3 regions of the Lentilactobacillus hilgardii genome follow, and region 3 is predicted to be linked to each of the others. Evidence: riboswitches for the same ligand, from Rfam matches in the RefSeq annotation. Region 3 holds a riboswitch; each other region holds the start of a gene.
The links. A riboswitch is a leader RNA that binds a small molecule or an ion and turns the genes downstream of it on or off. The one in region 3 is predicted to bind thiamine pyrophosphate.

Region 1 (6,620 bases), 550 kb from region 3:
TGCTAACCCACCGGTCCAACTCTGAAACCCATACCATACAATTGCGGGAATCCCTCTTAATAAACTGGCTAATTTTGATCCTAAAATGCCAAATGTCATTCGTAACTGTATGACATATGGCGAACCGGTATAGTACCCAAAATGATCGTTCAGTACAAAAATAATGGTGATAATTGCGATCGCCATTCCCGCAGCAAGAATCGTTTGCAGCAGATTCATCGTTGCGACACCAGCTACAACAATCGATGAACCTAAAGTGACGTTACCAATATTAAACCCGTCTCCCAGCCACATTGCCATATACGAAAGTTGGCCAATATGTCTATCGGCTTGGGTTCGAGGCTTTAAATCGGGTGAAATTGAAAGCGCCTTTGATGTGTTCATAATGACTCAACTCCAGCACGCTGTTTTGTTAAAAACCGGCCGGTTGGTTGCCCCACAAAGCCTTGTTTCAAAGTGTAAATAATCTGGCCCCGAAGAATGGTCGTTGTGACTCGATCGTTAATTTTAAAACCGGTATAAGCACTAATTTTGTTTTCATAATACAAATCCTTTGTTTTCAAAACATAGCTTTGATTAGGATCTAAAAGCGTGATATCAGCATCATAGCCAACCTGTAACTTTCCCTTATTGACAATTCCAAATAATGTTGCCGGCGTTTCAGCCGTGAGCTTCACGAAATCTGTAACAGGCAACCCCCGTTTCTTAACTGCTTCATCATAAAGCAAATCGACATTATTTTGGCAGCCACTCACACCACCCCAAATATCAAAAATATTATGCTCTGGGCTTTCCTTCATCGACATTGGAGCCGGCGAATGATCGGAACCAATTGTATCAACTTGGCCGGCAAACACTTTCTTCCAAAGTCCTTTAACAATTTCAGGATCTCTCAGTGCCGGTGAACATTTAGCCAACGGTCCAATTTTTTCAAATTGATTACGATCCAATATCAGGTAATGTGGACAAGTTTCACACGTCACATTCTGCCCATTCTGTCGAGCCTGGGTCACTTGATCAACGGATTCAGGTGTAGACAAATGGACAAAGTGCAAATGAACATTAGTCTGTTTGGCAAGATAAATGGCTCGGCGAACTGCTTCGACTTCAACAAATGGTGGTCTTGAATCGACGTAGTCCTGAATGTCTGTTTTCCCCTCGGCAATCTTCTCAGCAGCTAAACCATCAGTAATGGCTGCATTCTCAGCGTGTACCAGGATAGGCAATCCCGTTTTACCAATAGCCTGCATCCCTTTTAGTAACTGATAATCATCAACGTTTTTAAAATCCCCGGGAAGATCTGAGCCGGTCGTTGCCATAAATGCTTTAAAACCCATTGCACCTTCGTCTGCCATTTTTTGAATTTCAGTCAGATTTCCCGGAACCAGGCCGCCATATAATCCAAAATCGACATAGGATTTATGCTCGGCAATTTCTTTTTGTCGTTTAAATTCTTCCCCTGTGGTCCGAGCAGGTAAGGCATTCAAAGGCATAACCAACATTGTGGTCGTCCCACCGGCCGCTAATGCTTGTGAACCGGTATGATAGTTCTCCCAGTCACTTCTTCCGGGTTCATTAATGTGAACGTGTGAATCAATCATCCCCGGTAACACGATTTGGCCATTGGCATCGATTACTTTATCCGCTTGATCGGCCAAACCACTTCCGATGGCGGCAATTTTTCCGCCCTTGATCGCTAAATCGGCGTTTACAACTTTAGTTGGTGTCACAATATGACCATTTGTAATGACTAACGAATATTCCATAAAAAAATCCTTCCTTCAAAACAGTCGAAGAAAAGATCAAACGGCTTCTTATTCAGAATAACCGGCTTAGTCTCCCTTCGACAGTTCAAACTGTATCAGGTTCAATGGGTATCATCTCAGCTATAAAAGCACCCCAGACATCTTTATTAAGCTTTTACTTTGAAACGTTAAAATGCAGGACTGATGATCGCTCAACAAGTGAGAAAATCATTTTGACCAAAACCGCACCAAAAACAATATCAGAGATCAAACGAACAGTAAATAATGCAATAATCATCGGAACCGAATATTTAACATAGCCTAACCTAAACAGCTCGTAGCCAAAAGCCACAACGGTTGTCGTAATGGAAGATGTCAGAAGACTTGCCCATCCCCAATTGCGATAGCGTAAAAATGTAAAGCCCAACTCACTGCCAAAGCCTTGAACAATCCCGGAAATTAGCGCTGCAGCACCAAACGTGCCTCCAAATAAAACCTCAGCTGCAGCTCCCAAGGTTTCACCGATAATCGCGGAACCGGGAACCCGTACTAAATACATCGTCAACGGTCCAGCCATGATCCAAAGCCCAAATAAAGCTTCATTGGCAAAGGGCCCGATTACCAGATATAAAGCATTATATATCCAGTCCGTTCCAACAAAAATAGCACCAAACGCAATCGCAATTAATGCGATCAAAATAACATCCTGCAAATGAAATTTCTTTTTCACAATATTTCTTCCTTTCCATATGATGATCAACATCTAAAGTATTCAAAAGGGAATTATCTGTGAAACAACAAAAAAACTCCTTTCCCTGAAATTACAGAGAGAGGAGTCTTTACCTACATAGTTAACTGTGCACGAGATAGGTAATTGCTTGTTGTCTTCCTCCGACAGTACGAACTGCATCAGGTTCAATGGGTATTTCTCAGCCAAAGAGGCACCCCAGACAATATTCGATTTTGACATCTTAATTATTACTTAAATGGTGAAGAAAAGCAAGTTGATTATTAAGTGTTCATGTTAAACCGGCTAAACAGCGTAATCGCAATTTAATAATCAAAAGAATCAGGCTATACATTGTAGCATCCCTGTTTAACACTATAATAAACCCGATTAATTCATCAATTTCTTAACTCGAATTTGCAATTCCGGCACGACTTCTTTTATAAACCAGGGATGCTGTTTCATCCACCCATAGTTTAAAGGTGAGGGATGCACCAATGGAAAATACTCCGGTAAATAATCTTCAAAACAGCGAACAGTTTCTGTTAAATTTTTTTGTCGATTTTTTTGAAGATAGTACTTTTGCGCATACTGACCAATTAACAATTTTAACTGGACGTTTGGCATCAATGATAATAAGGGTTGATGCCATTTATCCGCAAACCCTTTTCTGGGTGGCAAATCACCATGTATTCCCTTACCTGGATAGTAAAAATCCAAAGGCATCACGGCAATTTTACCTGAATGATAAAACCGATCCTTATCAATCCCCATCCAGTCGCGTAACCGATCGCCGCTTGGATCATTCCAAAAGACCATCGATTCCTGTGCTTTCCGACTTGGTGCCTGACTAATAATAAGGATCTTGGCGTTTGGCTCAATATGATAAAGCGGCAACACACCCTTGTCAGTATAAATCTTATTTTGCGGATCACGTTGGATAGCATTGAAAATATCGATTGCCGTTTGCATTCTATAGCCTCTTTTCGATTACACTTATTTATGGTATGGACTTCCCTCATTAATCATAAATGCTCGATAAATTTGTTCAGTCAAAACCAATCTCATCAATTGATGAGGCAACGTAAACTTTCCAAACGAAATTTGCGTGTTTGCGCGATCCAAAACATGCTTGGATAACCCTAAAGAGCCTCCGATCACAAACGTAATATCGGAATGACCATAGGTCGTCAGATCAGCAATTTCCTTTGCAAACTGTTCAGAAGATCGCTCTTTTCCTAAAATCGCAAGCGCATAGACGTACTCACGATCTTTTATTTTATCTAGAATTCGCGAACCTTCTTTATTCATAACTTCATTCATTTCGGCTTGGCTTAACGACTCAGGTGCCTTTTCATCGGAAACTTCTATAATTTGAAACTTACAAAAACGGGATAAACGTTTTGCATATTCAGCAATCCCTTGCTTAAAATATTTTTCCTTTAATTTTCCTACAACGACTAATTTAATATTCAATCTCATTTTCTCCTAATTCCATTTTTAGCCTGTGTAAAAAAAGAGGCTTATAAACAAGTTGTCCACATAGTTATCCACAGGTTGATAACTTAAACCGGTTTCTTCTACCACAGCATTTTTTTAAAATATGTCAAGTACCCTTTTAGTTGTCCACATAATTGTGGACAACACCCGTTCGCAAATTCACTTCGCAAACCCTATTATATCAGCATTTTGGAAACCGAACAAACAAGAATTTATTTCTAAAAAAAGTTATCCACAGAAAGTGTGGATAACTTTTAAAATCTGGGGATAACTTATTAACGGTAATATACCAGTGAATTCAATTCACCTTGTGGATTGTCCACAGGTTTATCCACAGGAGAAATGTGTACAAAATTGGTTTGTTTTTATCAGTACTGAATCTTTTAAAAAATAATCTTCATGAAGTTCGTATTTATCCGTTAACTATCCTTATTTTTCTTATTTAATCCGCTTACCGTTCGGAAACCCATTAAACCCACTAATTTACATTAAGTCATCGTTCAGTTTATCTGTGTATCCTTCTAACCAGTATTTAACAAAAGAGCGAGCAACCTTACGATTACTCGCTCTTTTCATACAATAGATAACATCTTTAACTATCGGTGTTGCTAGCTAGAGATTGTTCCTATTTACTTGCTTCACTTAACACTTTATTCGTTGCCTTTTGGCTTAAAGTAATGGATCCTGTTTCCTTATTTCCTTTGTGATAATACGTAACAGAAATTTTATCACCAATCTTATGCTTGTACAAGACATCACGTAATTGGCTCTGTTGTGTGATCTTAGTGCCGTCCAATTCGGTGATAACATCATACTTCTTAATACCGGCACGTTGAGCAGGAGAGCCACTATTCACTTTCAAGACTACCGCACCTTGGGTAACACTCTTTGGTAATTTTAGAACTGAGCGTTGTTGCTCTTCTGAAATATTGGAAAGATCAGTGTAGCCAATTCCCAAAGCCGGACGAACAACTTGCCCGCTCTTGATTAATTGATTAATAATTGTAACAACTTCATTACTTGGAATGGCAAATCCCATTCCTTCGACGCTGGTTCCTTGTTGATCCTGTGCTAATTTCATAGAGTTAATACCAACAACCTGACCCGCAAAATTAATTAAAGGACCACCTGAGTTTCCGGGGTTAATTGCCGCATCCGTTTGAATAACCGTTGCATTGCCAACTTGAGCACCAGATTCTGAAGTTTGTGGTACTTCACGCTTCTTAGCAGAAATAATACCCTGAGTAACAGAAGTTGCATATTGAGAACCAAGTGGTGAGCCAATCGCAAGAACAGGTTCAGCAACTTTAATGTTATCAGAATCTCCAAATTGAGCGACATCCTTGACCTTATTCGAAGTAATCTTAATAACTGCTAAATCAGTAACAGCGTCCTTACCAACCACTTTAGCTGACGCTTTTGAACCATCACTCAGAATAATCTCCAATGCGTTTGCACCGGAAACAACGTGGTTATTAGTCACAATGTAAGCTGTGTTGCCACTCTTTTTGTAAATGACACCTGAGCCTTCACTAGAAGCCTCAAGTTCACCACTCTTCTTACTACTTCCACTGCTTCCTGATCCACCCTCAAGGCCACCAAGAATACCAGCCAGCGTATTATCACTTGAGCTTTCTCTTTGAAGATTAATAACGGAAACAACCGTGTTTTTAGTTGCATTAAAAGCTTTCTCTGCTTGTGTATTGAGGTTCACCTTCACATTACTGATCTTGGTATTGCCATTTTTATTGGTCGAAACCAAAGATGTGCCAGTGCCACTATCACTATTGTTGAAGTATGACATACCACCATAAGTTATTCCACCGCCAAGAGCACCGGCGATAACAGCTGTTACAATAATTTTTCCAAAACCATTTTTTTGTGCCAATGAGTGTTCCCCCTTCGTTTTCTTTAAAGTATATACTTTTTTCTTGAAAAAAGTGTGTTCTCAAAGTTATAAAATTCTAAAGGAAATCTAAATAATCATTAAAGAAGATGCCGTTTCCGGTTCCGTATCATACAATTTAAAATCTTTACCTACACCATAATCATGATCAGCCAAAATTGACGCAACAGTTAAATGACAAAGTGATTTCATATTATTATGCTGACTTCGATGTCCCAGAAAGATCTTCTTTGTTCGATGACCAATCACATCCAGCATCGTATTGGCACCATCTTCATTTGAAAGATGACCCTGATCACCCAAAATCCGCTGTTTTAACGGCCATGAATATTCACCATTCTCTAACATCTCGATGTCGTGATTACACTCCAAAAGATAACCATCTGCATCTTTGATAACCCCCTCCATCCGATCTGAAACGTATCCGGTATCGGTTAAAACAACAAATGACTTGTTACGATGATGAAAAACATAAAACTGTGGTTCAGCTGCATCATGCGACACTGAAAAACTCTCAATATCAATATCACCAAAATCCATAACTGTGTCTGGTGGAAAAATATTAATTTCTTCTTCTGGAATTTTGCCTATTCGTGATCGCATAGCATCCCATGTGCCTTGATTAGCATACACATTCAAATCATATTTTCGTGCTAAAACACCGACACTTTGCCGATGATCCGAGTGTTCATGAGTTACCAAGAGTGTATCGACATCGTTAATGTCACGTCCAATTGAACGC
Region 2 (6,620 bases), 1.0 Mb from region 3:
TTATGGTACCGGGGTTGCTGGCATACCAGCTAACATCGACAATTTGACCGACTTTAAGATCATACTTGTCAATTTCTTCGTGTGTCGGCACATATGGCAAAGCCCCCATTTCAAAAGCGGCAGTTCCGCTGATATTACCATCACCGGTTGGATTATCAACTTCCAAATGACCGTTTCTGTCGACAATTTCCCCAGTATAAAATTTGATGCCGGCATCGTCTAAAGTATGACCGTTATGTTTAATGACGTTAACGGTAATTTTACTATCCTCAAAGTTGGCATTGGCTAAATCGCCATCGGATAAACCATAACGACGAACAATTTCTTCATTAACGTATTTGGTACCAATGTTGGCGCCGGAGAGATGTAATCTCACTGGGAAAGCTTGTGCGACATTAACTTTTTTTAGAAGGTCTTTTTTTAAGTCGTTATGCGATTGTAGATAATCCCAGAGTTGATCGATTGTAATAGTTGAATCTAATTGTTTCAGAGAAGTGACTTTATTAGTTTGAGTTTCCTGTTGTAAACTAGCAATCTGATCTTGAAGGATTGATATTTTATTAAGTAATTTTTGAAGATCAGGATAAGGTAAATTAACATTTGCGTGGTTTAATTCGGGAATTTCCGAGTTTGTTTTTTCTGTAAACGACGGTTCATTTTTATATGAGAATTGATGATCGAGTAGTCCCATTATGGATAATTCCTCCTTTGCTTGTGAATTTAGAATACTAGCTTTTCCCAATAGCCTCAAGGGAACAGGCTAAAATTTTATAAAGTTTTCTTAAAAAAATATTGGAGAAATTACGTAAGAAATGAATCGACTATTTAAAATTTTCCTGAACGTGTAATGATTGTGGTGATGGGTCTATCCACTCAAATGTACGACTAACCATTTTCGTTTTTTCATGATTATTTGAAGTCATGACAATGTTGTAGCGCCCGGGAATATAAGGACCAAACGTGCGCGTGACGTTTTTGTTCAAACTTTTGGCGACTATTTGATTGTTAATTTTAACCTGAGTGTTATCTTGATTGGCGTTAATCGTTGGGAAAATCGGTTTTACTTCGAGTAGGTACTTTTCAAAAATGAAAAAGTGATGGCCGGTATCCACAAAGTCCAAGACGCCGTTTACGACACCGGTTGCCGCCATCCGTCTTTTTAATTTGGCCCGCTGATTCGGATGATTTTGATAATAGGCCATTAGAGGCTGAACCGAATGGGGAGTGACTTTAAAATCCGGATCATCCGTACGGATTAAAGACGACACTGTTTTAGAATCATTCTGTTCGATGGCGGTTACGAAACGATTTGTTGTGGCTGACCGGCTATAATAATGATTTAAATATAAGTAACTGCCGACAAAGGCAAGGAGAATGACCAGTAAAATTCCGATGAGCCATTTTTGAGTTTTTGTTGCATGTTGTTGCGATTCCAAGGGCAGTCTTTCTTTCTGAATTGGCGTTAGTGATTGTTCTGTTATATCCTATTATAATATAATTAATGTTATCCAAAACAATAGATTGCGGTATAGGTGATAATAATGGTAAAACAAGGTAAATTTGCCAAGTCCAGTAAGCTTCGACAGATAAAAGAAATAAAAAGGGCCCGCCAGGAAAAGTCGGATAGAACGATTACCGAGAAGCAGTTTGGTAAGTTCATTTTTGTTCGCTACGGGTTGACAATGAAAGCCAAAATGATTGGGACGGATAAGGAAACCATGCAACGTTTTCTGATCGAATGGGTAGATCATGCACCTAAAGATAAAAATTGGTCAATAAAAGCACTGGCTGTTAATACGTTAAAAAAAATTAATGTGCGAGTGCCATACCAGTTCTATCGGGCAGTTGTCAGAAACTGGTCAAAGTATCAACGATTTTTAAAACGGGAAATTCCCGCGGTCCCTTTAAAACAGCGGATTTTGTTGACTGATACACTCACAACCGAAGAATTTGAACAACTTGTTGCCAGACAACTGGCTGCGAACATTCTGTTATCGACTTTGGGAAATAACCCTCAACTGATGCAACAGATCAATCTTGAGCAGGTTGCGGATCTTTCTAAAAATTTAATGACTGAAAATGGAAAAGGAATTGATTGGCAGAAAGTTCAAAGTGTTTTTAAACCAATGCCATTTGATATGAGTACAGCGCCGGATACACCAACTAAAAATTGGTTGGGACATCTTTTGACTGAAAAATGAGGTGATTAAAAATGCATACTGAACATGCACTGGATTGTGTTAACCTGGTACCGATTTTTAAATCATTACCACTTGATGAAAAAAAGGCGGTAGCAGGCTTGGTTGTTCAACACCAATATCCCAAGGGAACGATTATTTACCTTGCTGGTGATCAGGTGGGACACTTTATGATTTTGGAGCACGGACAGGTCAAACTTTCTCAGATATCCGAGAGTGGGAAGGAACAACTTTTGAAAGTGATGCAGCCGGGAGATTTTGATGGTGAAGCAGCTCTTTTTAGTCATGATCAGCGAAATGTTACGGCAACTGCATTGGTTGATTCCAACGTTTGCCAAATTGATCAGGATGCCTTTCAATCTTTATTAAAAAGCAGTCCGCAGTTAGCTGTTAATTTACTAACGACGATGAGCCAACAAATTAATAACCTTCAAGAAGAAAAGACGGTTTCATCGACATCCGATGTTGCAGGTCAGCTTGCCAAATATTTGTTGGAAACCAGTGCTTCTTTGCACGAATCAAGTTTTAAACTGCCACTTAAGAAAAAAGACATCGCTACTTTCATTGGGACAACTCCTGAAACAATCAGCCGTACGTTTAAGCAACTCATTGCTGATGGGGTGATCAAAATGACCGCTTCGCTGGTTGAAATAGTAGACCAGGATCGATTGACAGACATTGTTTGAGACTATAGGTTTCGGTATATAAGAGGGGGTGTTGAATCAAAAATAATTTTGATCCGGCAGCCCCTTTTGATGTCCTTATTTTCTTGTTAAACGGTATAAGAAAAGGTTGATTTGAAACCTGAAACTTGAATTCTCTCTTACCTGACGCCGTTTTAAAGTGAATCCCAATTTTCATGTCGAAGCGACATTCCCCAGTAACCCAGTTCGTATGCACTGCTTCGAATAAAAGCGGTCGTCATTTCTTGTCTTTCAGCGTCATCTACTTGCTCAGCAGCTCGATTGGTCAACTGAATCATTTTATTAACGCTGTCTGTGTAACCATCACTGTCATAGGTTTCAATCCATTGCTGATAGAGGCCGACTGGTGATCCCTGCCTAATCAATGCTTGACCGATTTCGTTGTAAAGCCAGTAACAGGGAAGTAATGCCGCAATTGCTCGTTGAGGGGTACCTTGATACAGGGCGGCATACATATGGTTAACGTAATTATAAGCAGTAGGCGCAATCGGGGTTAAAGCGATTTCTTCTTTTGAGATGTTTAATTGGGTAAAGAATCCCTTTCGAACCGCAATTTCGCCATTTTTCAATCCTTCGGCACCATCACGGAGAAACTGAATGGCCGTTTTGTCTGTTAGTTGATCAGCAATCTTATCGTGCAATTTGCCGAATTCACTTAAATAGTAGCGATCCTGCAATAAATAATAACGAAACGTTGAGAGTGGTAAATCTCCCGAAGTCAATTGCTTGATAAATGGGTGATGGGCACTTCGAAGCCATAGGGGCTTTGCAAGTTCGTGAATCTGATTTGTAAATGTTGTCAAAATAGAATACCTCTTTCTTTTTAACCTTGAAAACTAAGGAGGAGAATCGGCTTTGACGATAAAAAAGCCCACTTCAGTTTAAAGTGGACTTTTAGTCAGATATTAACAGATGATGGTTTGACTAAAACGGTCTTCCTTCGACAGTATTAACTGCATCAGGTTCCATGGGTATCTCTCAGCCGATTAAAGCACCCCAGACCACAAGGTTATTTGATTTTTAAGCGGTGTCTTTTAAAGACCAACAAAGATAATGATCAATGATATCATTGCTTTTGTTCCGCAATTTAACTATATACCAAGAGAAAGATAACATCAAAACAAAAAAGATTGTTTAACCGTTTTGTGATTGGATAATAGCACTATTCCCCGTATTCGAGGGAGTTAACTATCTTTTAATAAAGCACATAAATGAGTTATCCATCTGTTATTCTGAGAATTCAGTGCCAATTTATTCTACAAATAACAAATACCATTGATTTATCCGTACGAATATTCTACAATTAAGCAGTAAATGTAATTTAATAACGAGCAACTCTGGAGGATAAAACAATGGACGAAAGTCGAGTACGAGACGAAATTGTAAGCGGAAACATCTCGTTGGGTATCGAACTAGGATCAACCCGAATTAAGGAAGTCCTGGTAACGAGCGATTTCCAAACAATTGCTTCAGGCGATTATCTTTGGGAAAACGAACTGGACAATGGCATTTGGACTTACCCGATCGAAAAGATTTGGGATGGGATTCAAACCAGCTACGCAACATTAGCCTTAGAAGTTCATGATAAGTATGGCGTTGACCTTAAGAAGATCGGGTCAATCGGCGTTAGTGCCATGATGCACGGTTACATGGCCTTTGATAAGAATGGCGAACTGTTGGTACCATTCAGAACTTGGCGAAATAATATTACCGGCCAAGCTGCTGAATCTTTAACCAAACTATTTAACTTTAACATTCCGGAACGCTGGAGTATTGCACATTTATATCAGGCAATTCTCAACAAGGAAGACCATGTTAAAAACATTGATTTCCTGACAACGCTTGCCGGTTATGTGACATGGAAACTTTCAGGCGAACGTGTTCTTGGCGTTGGTGATGCTTCGGGTGTCTTTCCAATTGACGAACAGACGACCTATTATGAAAAGGGTATGATTGATAAGTTTAACAGTCTACCGGAAGTTCAACAATACCCATGGAACTTGACTGACATTTTGCCACAGGTTTTACCAGCTGGCAAAAAAGCCGGTGAATTGAACGCTGAAGGTGCCAAATTATTGGATCAAAGCGGTCAACTTGAAGCCGGTTCATTGATTGCACCTCCAGAAGGGGATGCCGGTACTGGTATGGTTTCAACCAACAGTGTTAAGAAACGAACTGGTAACATTTCTGCCGGAACTTCAGCATTCTCAATGGTTGTGCTTGATCGACCAATGAGAGCCGTTCACCGTGATATCGATATGGTGACAACGCCTGATGGTGCACCTGTTGCCATGGTTCATACCAACAACAGCTCATCAGATATCAATGCTTGGGTCGGCTTGTTTGGTGAATTTGCCAAAGCGCTTGGGCTTCAGCTTAAACCCGATGATCTTTACGGAACATTGTTTGCAGAATCTGTTAAGGGTGATCAGGATGCCGGTGGTTTGGTTAACTTTGCTTATCTTTCAGGTGAAAACATTACTAAGATGCCTGAAGGACGACCATTATTTGTTCGTAAACCGGATGCTAAATTAAACCTGGCTAACTTCATTAAAACCCAAATCTATTCAGCTTTTGCGCCATTAAAGATTGGGATGGATATCTTATTGCGTGAAGAGCACATTAAGACAAATGTTTTGGTTGCCCAAGGTGGTATTTTCAAGACACCGGTTGTTGCACAACAAGTCTTGGCTGATGCATTAAACACACCGATATCTGTTATGGAAAATGCCGGTGAAGGTGGTCCATGGGGAATGGCAGTATTAGCACTCTTCTGCATCAACCGAAAAAATGGCGAATCTTTGGAAGACTACCTGGCTAACCGGGTATTCAAGGATTCAACCAAAGCCACTCTTTATCCGGAACCAGCAAGTGTTCAAGGATACGACAAATTTATCGATAATTACAAAGCTGCTTTACCTGTTGAAAGTGAAGCCGTTAAGTCAATGAAAATGAAGTAATTGAAAGGTGAAATCAGACAATGCTAGAAGATCTTAAACAAGAAGTTTATGAAGCAAATATGCAGCTTCCCAAGTTGGGCCTTGTGACCTTTACCTGGGGAAACGTTTCCGGAATTGATCGGGACAAGGGTTTATTCGTTATCAAACCATCCGGAGTTGAATACGATAAGATGAAACCATCCGATATGGTAGTGGTTGACTTGGACGGTAAAGTCGTTGAAGGCGACATGAATCCATCAAGTGATACACCAACCCACACTTATTTGTACAATCATTTTCCTAATATCGGTGGAATTACCCACACGCATTCACCTTGGGGTGTTTCCTTTGCCGCAGCTAAAATGGATATTCCAGCTGTCAGTACGACACATGCCGATACTTTCTATGGTGATATTCCATGTGCACCGGCTTTGAATGAGGAACAAATCAAGGATGCTTACGAATTGAATACTGGTAAAGTCATCGTTGACGAATTTGAAAAACGCGGGATTGACCCGGATGCTGTACCAGCCGTGTTAGTTAGTCAACACGGACCCTTCTCATGGGGACCAACACCGGATAAGTCAGTATACAATGCCAAAGTATTGGAAGTTTCAGCTGAAATCAGCTACCATGCTTTGCAATTGACTCGTGACGAAATCCACGTACCACAATATCTTTTGGACAAGCATTATTATCGTAAGCACGGTGCCAACGCTTACTATGGTCAAAACAGTGCCAAGTCAAAGGATCACGCAGAACACGAATAAATTAAGTTG
Region 3 (6,620 bases):
CACAAAGTCTTCAATGAGCTTCTTTTCCTCTGGTGTCGGTTGAGATTCCATCGACTTAATATCGTGGAGGCGTTCTACGGTAATCCGTAAATTGAATGCTAATTGCGTGTCTGGCATGTCGTTCTTCTTTTGGTAATTGATAATTTCTTCTGCTAAGGTGCTAAATTGTTCTGCCATTCTAAATTCCTCCATTGTAAGACTCGAGCTACTATATTCCTATTATAGCAATAATATGTGAAACGAACACATAATTAGCGATGTTTCAAGCCATACTCCAATAAGGCCACCAGAATAAACGCAATAATCAGGGCAATCCAAATGTTATTGTTTTGAATATAAAAATAATAAAAGATGCCAATTCCGATAATACCTTGAACAATGTAACGTTCCAGTCGGTTGGGGATCGATAGAAAAGCCAACCCGATTCCCAAAATAAAGCTGCCGACCAATACTTCCTGAGCACTATCAATCGTTCCGAATTGAGTAAACACCCCATAAAGATCAACAATGGCTCCAACAATTAAAGCAAAAATGCCAAACGCAAATGCGAATTGATTTGCCCGCATAAAAAACGCCCTCTTTCACTTCTCTCTATTACATTAATTATAATGCAAAAGTAGGAATTGCGAAATCTGGGGCGTTTTGATTATGTCAGAAAATTTTAATTTCTATTAAAAACTAATATCGAATAAAGAATAACATGACTTGAACGGCAATAATCAAGAAGGCAAACATTGCCCAGTCCAAGACTGTAATGCGGATAACCCTGTAATGGGTCCGTGGCTCGTCTTCCACAAAGCCGTGGGAAGTCATTGCTTCAGCTAAGTTCTGTGACCATTGGATGGATGACAGAATTGCCTTAAAGTAGAGCTTGGGAGACCAAACGTGAAAAACCTCTCCACGCATTAAGGCAGATGTTTTGATGATTTGTACTTCTTCCCTGATTTTGGGCATCAGGTTAAAGGCCGCCAGCACCCCGTAGGCAAACTTTGAGGGTAGGCGAAAGTCTTGTTCCAAAGTCAGTGCCAAGTCCGTGATACTGCTTGTTAACGTGAATGTTGCCCCTAAAAAGACGTAGGCGTAGATTCGTGTAAAAAGAACCCATGCAAAGTGGATCCCATCGGAACCATACAACCATTGTGAAACAAATAGGCCCAAAGCCGGAAAAAGCGGCCAGAATATAAGAAGAAACAATGTCTTAAAGTTCATCCGTTTAACCATGACATATACAAAACTAATCGCAATTAAGATAATGTTGACAATTAAACTTTGGGTAAACGAAATTTCCAAGGCTATTAAGACAACTAAGAGTAATTTCATTCCAGGATTCATTAGATAACCTCCTGGTAAGTCAGATTTTGATTTTCAAAATGGGCATGATAATCAATTAAGTCTTCCAGTCCGGATAATTGATGGGAAATGATGATTTGAGTTTGACCATACTTTGTTTTGGCCAGTTCTAAGAAATCGGTCATTAATCGCAGTGATTTGTAATCCAATCCTTTAAATGGCTCATCCAACAATAGGACGGGTGGGTTCATAATCAGCATTTCGACAATCTGAAGTTTCTTTTTTTGTCCCTCACTTAAAGAATAGACAACTTGTTCATCGCGACCCTGCATGCCCAATTGTGTCAGCATTTGTTCAACCTGTTCATGAGTGTAGTCTTGGTTAAACCGGTTTGAGAACGAAAGATCCAGTTCTTCTTTAACCGTGACGTTTAGAAATTGGTTTTCGGCATCTTGAAACAATAGCGTGACGTTCTTAGCATAGTTTAACGGCTTGATCTTTTTAATGTTCTTTCCGTCGTAAGAAATCATTCCGGCATACGGTAATAACTTGGTTAGTGCGTTAAATAATGTTGATTTTCCAATACCATTGGCACCGGTAATTAAAGTCGTTTTTTGGCGATAGAAATTAAAATGATCAAGCTGTAGGAGCAAAGAATCGTGCGGTGCCAATTTGAAATGACGTAATTCGATAACTGAATTCTTATCATCTTTCGGTGGTAACGCAAGCTGCTTATCAATTGTTTGGGTGGATTCAAAGTTATCAAAGAAATGTTGTGATTCCGCTTGATTTAATAAATCAATGTGATGGGTCTGGGGATCCAAATAATAAAATTCATCAATGACTCCCTGGTAATTTCCCAAATCATGGTCTGCAAGAATAATTGTTTTGCCGTGTTTTTCCTGTAATTCCTTTAGTTTGTGGATTAAATCAATTCTGGAATCAGGGTCGATACTGGCAAAAGGTTCATCCAATACAATAACCGGTGCATCCATGGCGACAATACAGGAAAGTGCAACCCGTTGCTTCTCGCCCCCGGAAAGGGTGTTGATGATCCGATCCCTTAATTTTTCAATCCCACAAAAAGTGAGGGCATGATCGATTATTTTATCCATTTGATCAGGTTGGGTTTGAATATTCTCAAGAACAAAGGTAAGCTCGTGGATGACGGTATCCATCGCAAATTGTTGATTGGGATTTTGAAACATCATTGCGACGTGGTTGCTGACATGGTTTCGGGGAATTTCCTTAATATTTGTATCACCGAATTTGATGGTTCCCGTCGCATCGTTGCCGATAAATCTTGGGTACAGCCCCGCAATAAAGTACAGGAGCGTTGACTTCCCACTACCGGATGGTCCGGAAAGCAGGGAAAAGTGATTGTGCTTGAATGTTAAATTAAGATCATTTAGTACCTTGGTCTCACTTTTGGGGTACTGATAGGTAAAGTCGCTAATCGATACGTCAGTCATGTCTAAAACCTCTGTTTATAGATTAAATGCATTACTACGATCCAACAGCTTAACGATCATTTTGGTGACAATGCCACCGAAAATAAAGGTTGAGATGTAACGAGTGATGAATAGTCCGATCAGAAGCGGTAATGCAAATTTATCGTATCCGTTTTTAATCATGTCCCAGGCGAAAGTTACAACAACGGTTGTAAAGATTGAAGCATTTAGTGAAACCCAGTCGTAACGTTTGTAGCCGGTGAAGGTAAAACCAAGTTCGGAACCAATTCCCTGAACCAGTCCGGAAATAAAGGCACCGGCGCCCCATTGACCGCCAAGGAAGACTTCAACGGCAGCACCAAGAAATTCACCAAGAAAGGCCGAACCAGCCGTTCGGATGATGAATCCGGTAAGCGGACCGGCCATGCACCAAAGCCCCATCAAAATATCATTGGCAAATGGCGCAGCACCAATTGGCGTGAGGGCGACCGTTAATGCAGTATAGAGAAAGCCGATTCCCCAAAAAATAATGCCACAAAAAATAGCAATCAAGGCGATCAAAATAATGTTGCGTAACGTCCATTTACTTTGATGCTGATTGTTGCTTGCTTGACTCTTGTTTTCCATAAAAAGACCTCCAAATAGTATAGTGTGCGATTCAAAGCGGTTAACACCCGGAATATAAGGCGTCGATTTGGGAAATCCCGATTTTGGATTTTTCAAATTGATCCCTTATATGGAGTGGTGTTGCTTTGAAGAGCAGTCCTAAAAAGTGTGCGATTCAAAGCGGTTAACACCCGGAATATAAGGCGTCGATTTGGGAAATCCCGATTTTGGATTTTTGAAATCAATCCCTTACATGCAGAACGTTGCTTTGAAGAGCAAGATAGTCCCTACACTGGAGTTGCGGATAAGGCGAGAAAATAACATGAATAAGATAAAAATTGCAAATAAAACTGAAAAATCCTGTCGCAAGCGATTTTAGTCAATAAAAAGAGGCTCGGACAAGATGTCCCAGCCTCGAAATTCATCAATACGCTTAATCCATTTCGTGCACAACGGAATATGCTCCCTTCGCTGGTATTATCCAGATCAGGTTCGATGGGTTTCTCTCAGCCTAAAGGCACCCCAGATAAGTTGTATCATCAAGGAACAGTATACTAAATATAAAATTGTTTTACAAACGGAGTGAAACATTTAAAATTAAGGGTGTAGCTTTTATTGGATACACAATTAAGTAAATGATTTGGATAAATATATAATATATTCGTAATTTAAAAATAACGATAGTCAGGAGAATTGCCGTGATTAAAGTAATTGCAAGTGATATGGACGGAACCTTTTTAAATGAAAGGGGGACATTCGATGAAAACAGGTTTCAAGGTGAATTGGATCGATTAGCCCAAAAACAGATGCATTTTGTTTCAGCCAGCAGCAATCATTATCAACATTTATTAAAAACCTTTGAACACGTGTCAGGGCCAATTTCTTACGTTTGTAATAACGGCGCGTTGGTTGTTGACGAACGCGGTGTCATTGTTTCGGAAGATATTATTGACCATTTGGTACTCCGAAAGGCACTGGATTGGATGTTAAAAACGCCAAGTTTCTTCGGGGCCGAGATCATCCTGGTTGGCCGAAACGGAACGTATTGCAATCTGCCAAGCCAATCCAAACGTTTTAAAGCGTCCAAGTATTTTTACGAAAATATGCAATCTGCCAAAGATCTGCGATTGGTTTTTGATTCAATTTATAAGATTGATATCACATGGGAGACGGGTGGCGTACTTGAACGACAAAATGAGTTTAATCATCAATTTAGCGGCCGACTGAGCGCAACGTCTTCGGGGATGAACGGATTGGATGTCATGAACGCCGGTGTGACCAAGCTGACCGGTATTCAACCACTGCTTGATGACTGGCGGCTATCATTTGATGACGTTGCTGCTTTTGGCGATAACGGTAATGATTTTGAGATGGTCAACGCCGCAAGGGAGGGCTATGCGATGAAAAACGCTGCCCAGGATTTACTGGTTAAAGTTGAACACGTGACTCATTTAACCAACGATGAACAAGGCGTTCAAGAACAAATTGATCATTATTTAAATGAGGAATAGGTTTTGATTGGTATGTTGCGCCAACTCGTCACTCAGAGAATAACTGAAGACCTGTTTTGAATCGTGATATCTAAAATAATAGGTTTGATCTGTTGAATCAAGAATCGAAATATAGTGGGTATAATTGAAGTTGGGGTGTTGATGCATGGATGGCTTGTATGGAATTGCAACGGTCGCCAAATCATTAAACAGTCGGTTTCGAGCCTCGAATTGTGTTCGACTGGGCTGGGCACCAAGTTTATTAATGGCGGTGACTAAAAATCTGGTTGTGGGTGTGTTGGTTGCTCGAGGAAACTTCTGGCTCATCACAATCTGTTGTGATTTTTGAGATAGTTCAGTTAAATCCTCATTAGTATGAAGTGATTTGGCAAAACGTGCCATATGTTCCGGATAGGTTGGCGAGTTGGTTAGAACACCGATTGAATCGGAGATGACTTCAAGACCTTTAATGGTTGGTTCTATAAGTAAGGTTTGACCTGCCTGATCAGCCAAAATCCAGTGAAAGGCAAAGATCTCATTGCCGGCCAGCCAGTTTTGACCAATAATGGCGATATGCGCCAAATCAGCTTTGACTTCTTGAAGCGAGGCGTGTTCACCAAGTACCCAGGGGAGAAAATCCTGCGGTGTTAAATTGAGCTTGTCTGCTATCGGTTTATCCAAATAATGGGCTTTAAGAGGGAACATTAATTCCGCGCAACTAAGCCCTTTGGTATTGACGCCATCGGCAACCAGTATTTGGTCATTTTCCTCGGTTCGACCGCCGCCGATATAAGGATAACGAATGGCACGTTTTCCCGATAAAGCGGTTTCATAATAGTCTTGATTAATAAGCGCTGGTTTCCAAGCTGCCCGGACCGGAAAATCCATTGTTCGGGCAAGCAGGACATGATGGTTTAAAGTTTGCAAAGTTAAACTGGTACACATGGGATCACCTCGTTAGTTTTAAGTGTTCGAAATGACAGTGCGATACGCCGTAATCTCTCGCACTCTCTTTAATATTAGTGTACACTGAAATCATAATTATTGTTAAAAGGGGAATTGAATGACATGGAATCCACCTGGAATTTAATTGGAATGGCTTTATGGCTTATTCTACTCATTTATTTAATTTGGATGGTTCACGATATGCGTAGTCGACGCCTAAAAGTAATCGTTCAAGAAAAGAAAGCATTTACTTGGCAGAACTTTTGGATTTCTTGTGGCGAACTGGTTGTCTTTTTGTTGGTATTTTGGGGGATGTCTTATACGACATTTTTCCAGGATGTCAAAAAGCTTAATCCGAATGCGGTTCGTGTTAGTTACTCTTACAAGCCGTTGATTATTCGTTACAAGACCGATCAGTCCGATTACGTTACGGTTAATAATGGAAATGGCCGGAAGCCGATTCAACGATATACATACTATGTTGAAGGGCGAAAATACCAGACAGACAGTACAAGTGCAACAGTGGTTTACGGCAAATCGAACTTGAACGTTCAGGCCGAAGCTTACAAGTGGAATAAGGAATGGCTGAATCATTTGGATGATCGTTATCAACACGCATGGGTTGGAACGGTCACAACGACATACAAGAAGAATTGGTTCAACGGAATAGGATTACATGCGGGTCGGCAGGCTGACCGGTTTAATTTAATCCGAATTCCGGATAAGTCATTTATGACAGTTGAAAAATGATGTCGAACGACTAAAAATCGCTACAAATCAATTGTGCATCATAGCTGATTATTTCTGATTAAGTATGAGGGTGAGTTGAATGCTGATG

Region 1: linked by a shared signal. The riboswitch ahead of GQR93_RS00125 (ECF transporter S component) and the one ahead of GQR93_RS12075 (ECF transporter S component) in region 3 are both predicted to bind thiamine pyrophosphate.
Region 2: linked by a shared signal. The riboswitch ahead of tenA (thiaminase II) and the one ahead of GQR93_RS12075 (ECF transporter S component) in region 3 are both predicted to bind thiamine pyrophosphate.

Annotation. Positions count from the first base shown of each region.
Region 1 is NZ_CP047121.1:21,268-27,887, reverse strand. It holds gene GQR93_RS00135 (NCS1 family transporter) at 1-384, opposite strand, end outside; gene allB (allantoinase AllB) at 381-1,766, opposite strand; TPP riboswitch at 1,822-1,912, opposite strand; gene GQR93_RS00125 (ECF transporter S component) at 1,921-2,508, opposite strand; TPP riboswitch at 2,615-2,704, opposite strand; gene GQR93_RS00120 (uracil-DNA glycosylase family protein) at 2,863-3,444, opposite strand; gene rlmH (23S rRNA (pseudouridine(1915)-N(3))-methyltransferase RlmH) at 3,469-3,948, opposite strand; gene GQR93_RS00105 (S1C family serine protease) at 4,598-5,860, opposite strand; gene GQR93_RS00100 (MBL fold metallo-hydrolase) at 5,948-6,620, opposite strand, start outside.
Region 2 is NZ_CP047121.1:483,431-490,050, forward strand. It holds gene GQR93_RS02210 (DUF2325 domain-containing protein) at 1-691, opposite strand, end outside; gene GQR93_RS02215 (TcaA second domain-containing protein) at 822-1,436, opposite strand; gene GQR93_RS02220 (hypothetical protein) at 1,542-2,201, shown strand; gene GQR93_RS02225 (Crp/Fnr family transcriptional regulator) at 2,213-2,884, shown strand; gene tenA (thiaminase II) at 3,037-3,705, opposite strand; TPP riboswitch at 3,821-3,911, opposite strand; gene GQR93_RS02235 (xylulokinase) at 4,255-5,862, shown strand; gene GQR93_RS02240 (L-ribulose-5-phosphate 4-epimerase) at 5,883-6,611, shown strand.
Region 3 is NZ_CP047121.1:2,538,139-2,544,758, reverse strand. It holds gene GQR93_RS12095 (LBP_cg2779 family protein) at 1-192, opposite strand, end outside; gene GQR93_RS12090 (hypothetical protein) at 252-566, opposite strand; gene GQR93_RS12085 (energy-coupling factor transporter transmembrane component T family protein) at 679-1,332, opposite strand; gene GQR93_RS12080 (ABC transporter ATP-binding protein) at 1,332-2,762, opposite strand; gene GQR93_RS12075 (ECF transporter S component) at 2,778-3,368, opposite strand; TPP riboswitch at 3,794-3,882, opposite strand; gene GQR93_RS12070 (HAD-IIB family hydrolase) at 4,046-4,858, shown strand; gene GQR93_RS12065 (linear amide C-N hydrolase) at 4,844-5,782, opposite strand; gene GQR93_RS12060 (LVIS_2131 family protein) at 5,906-6,532, shown strand.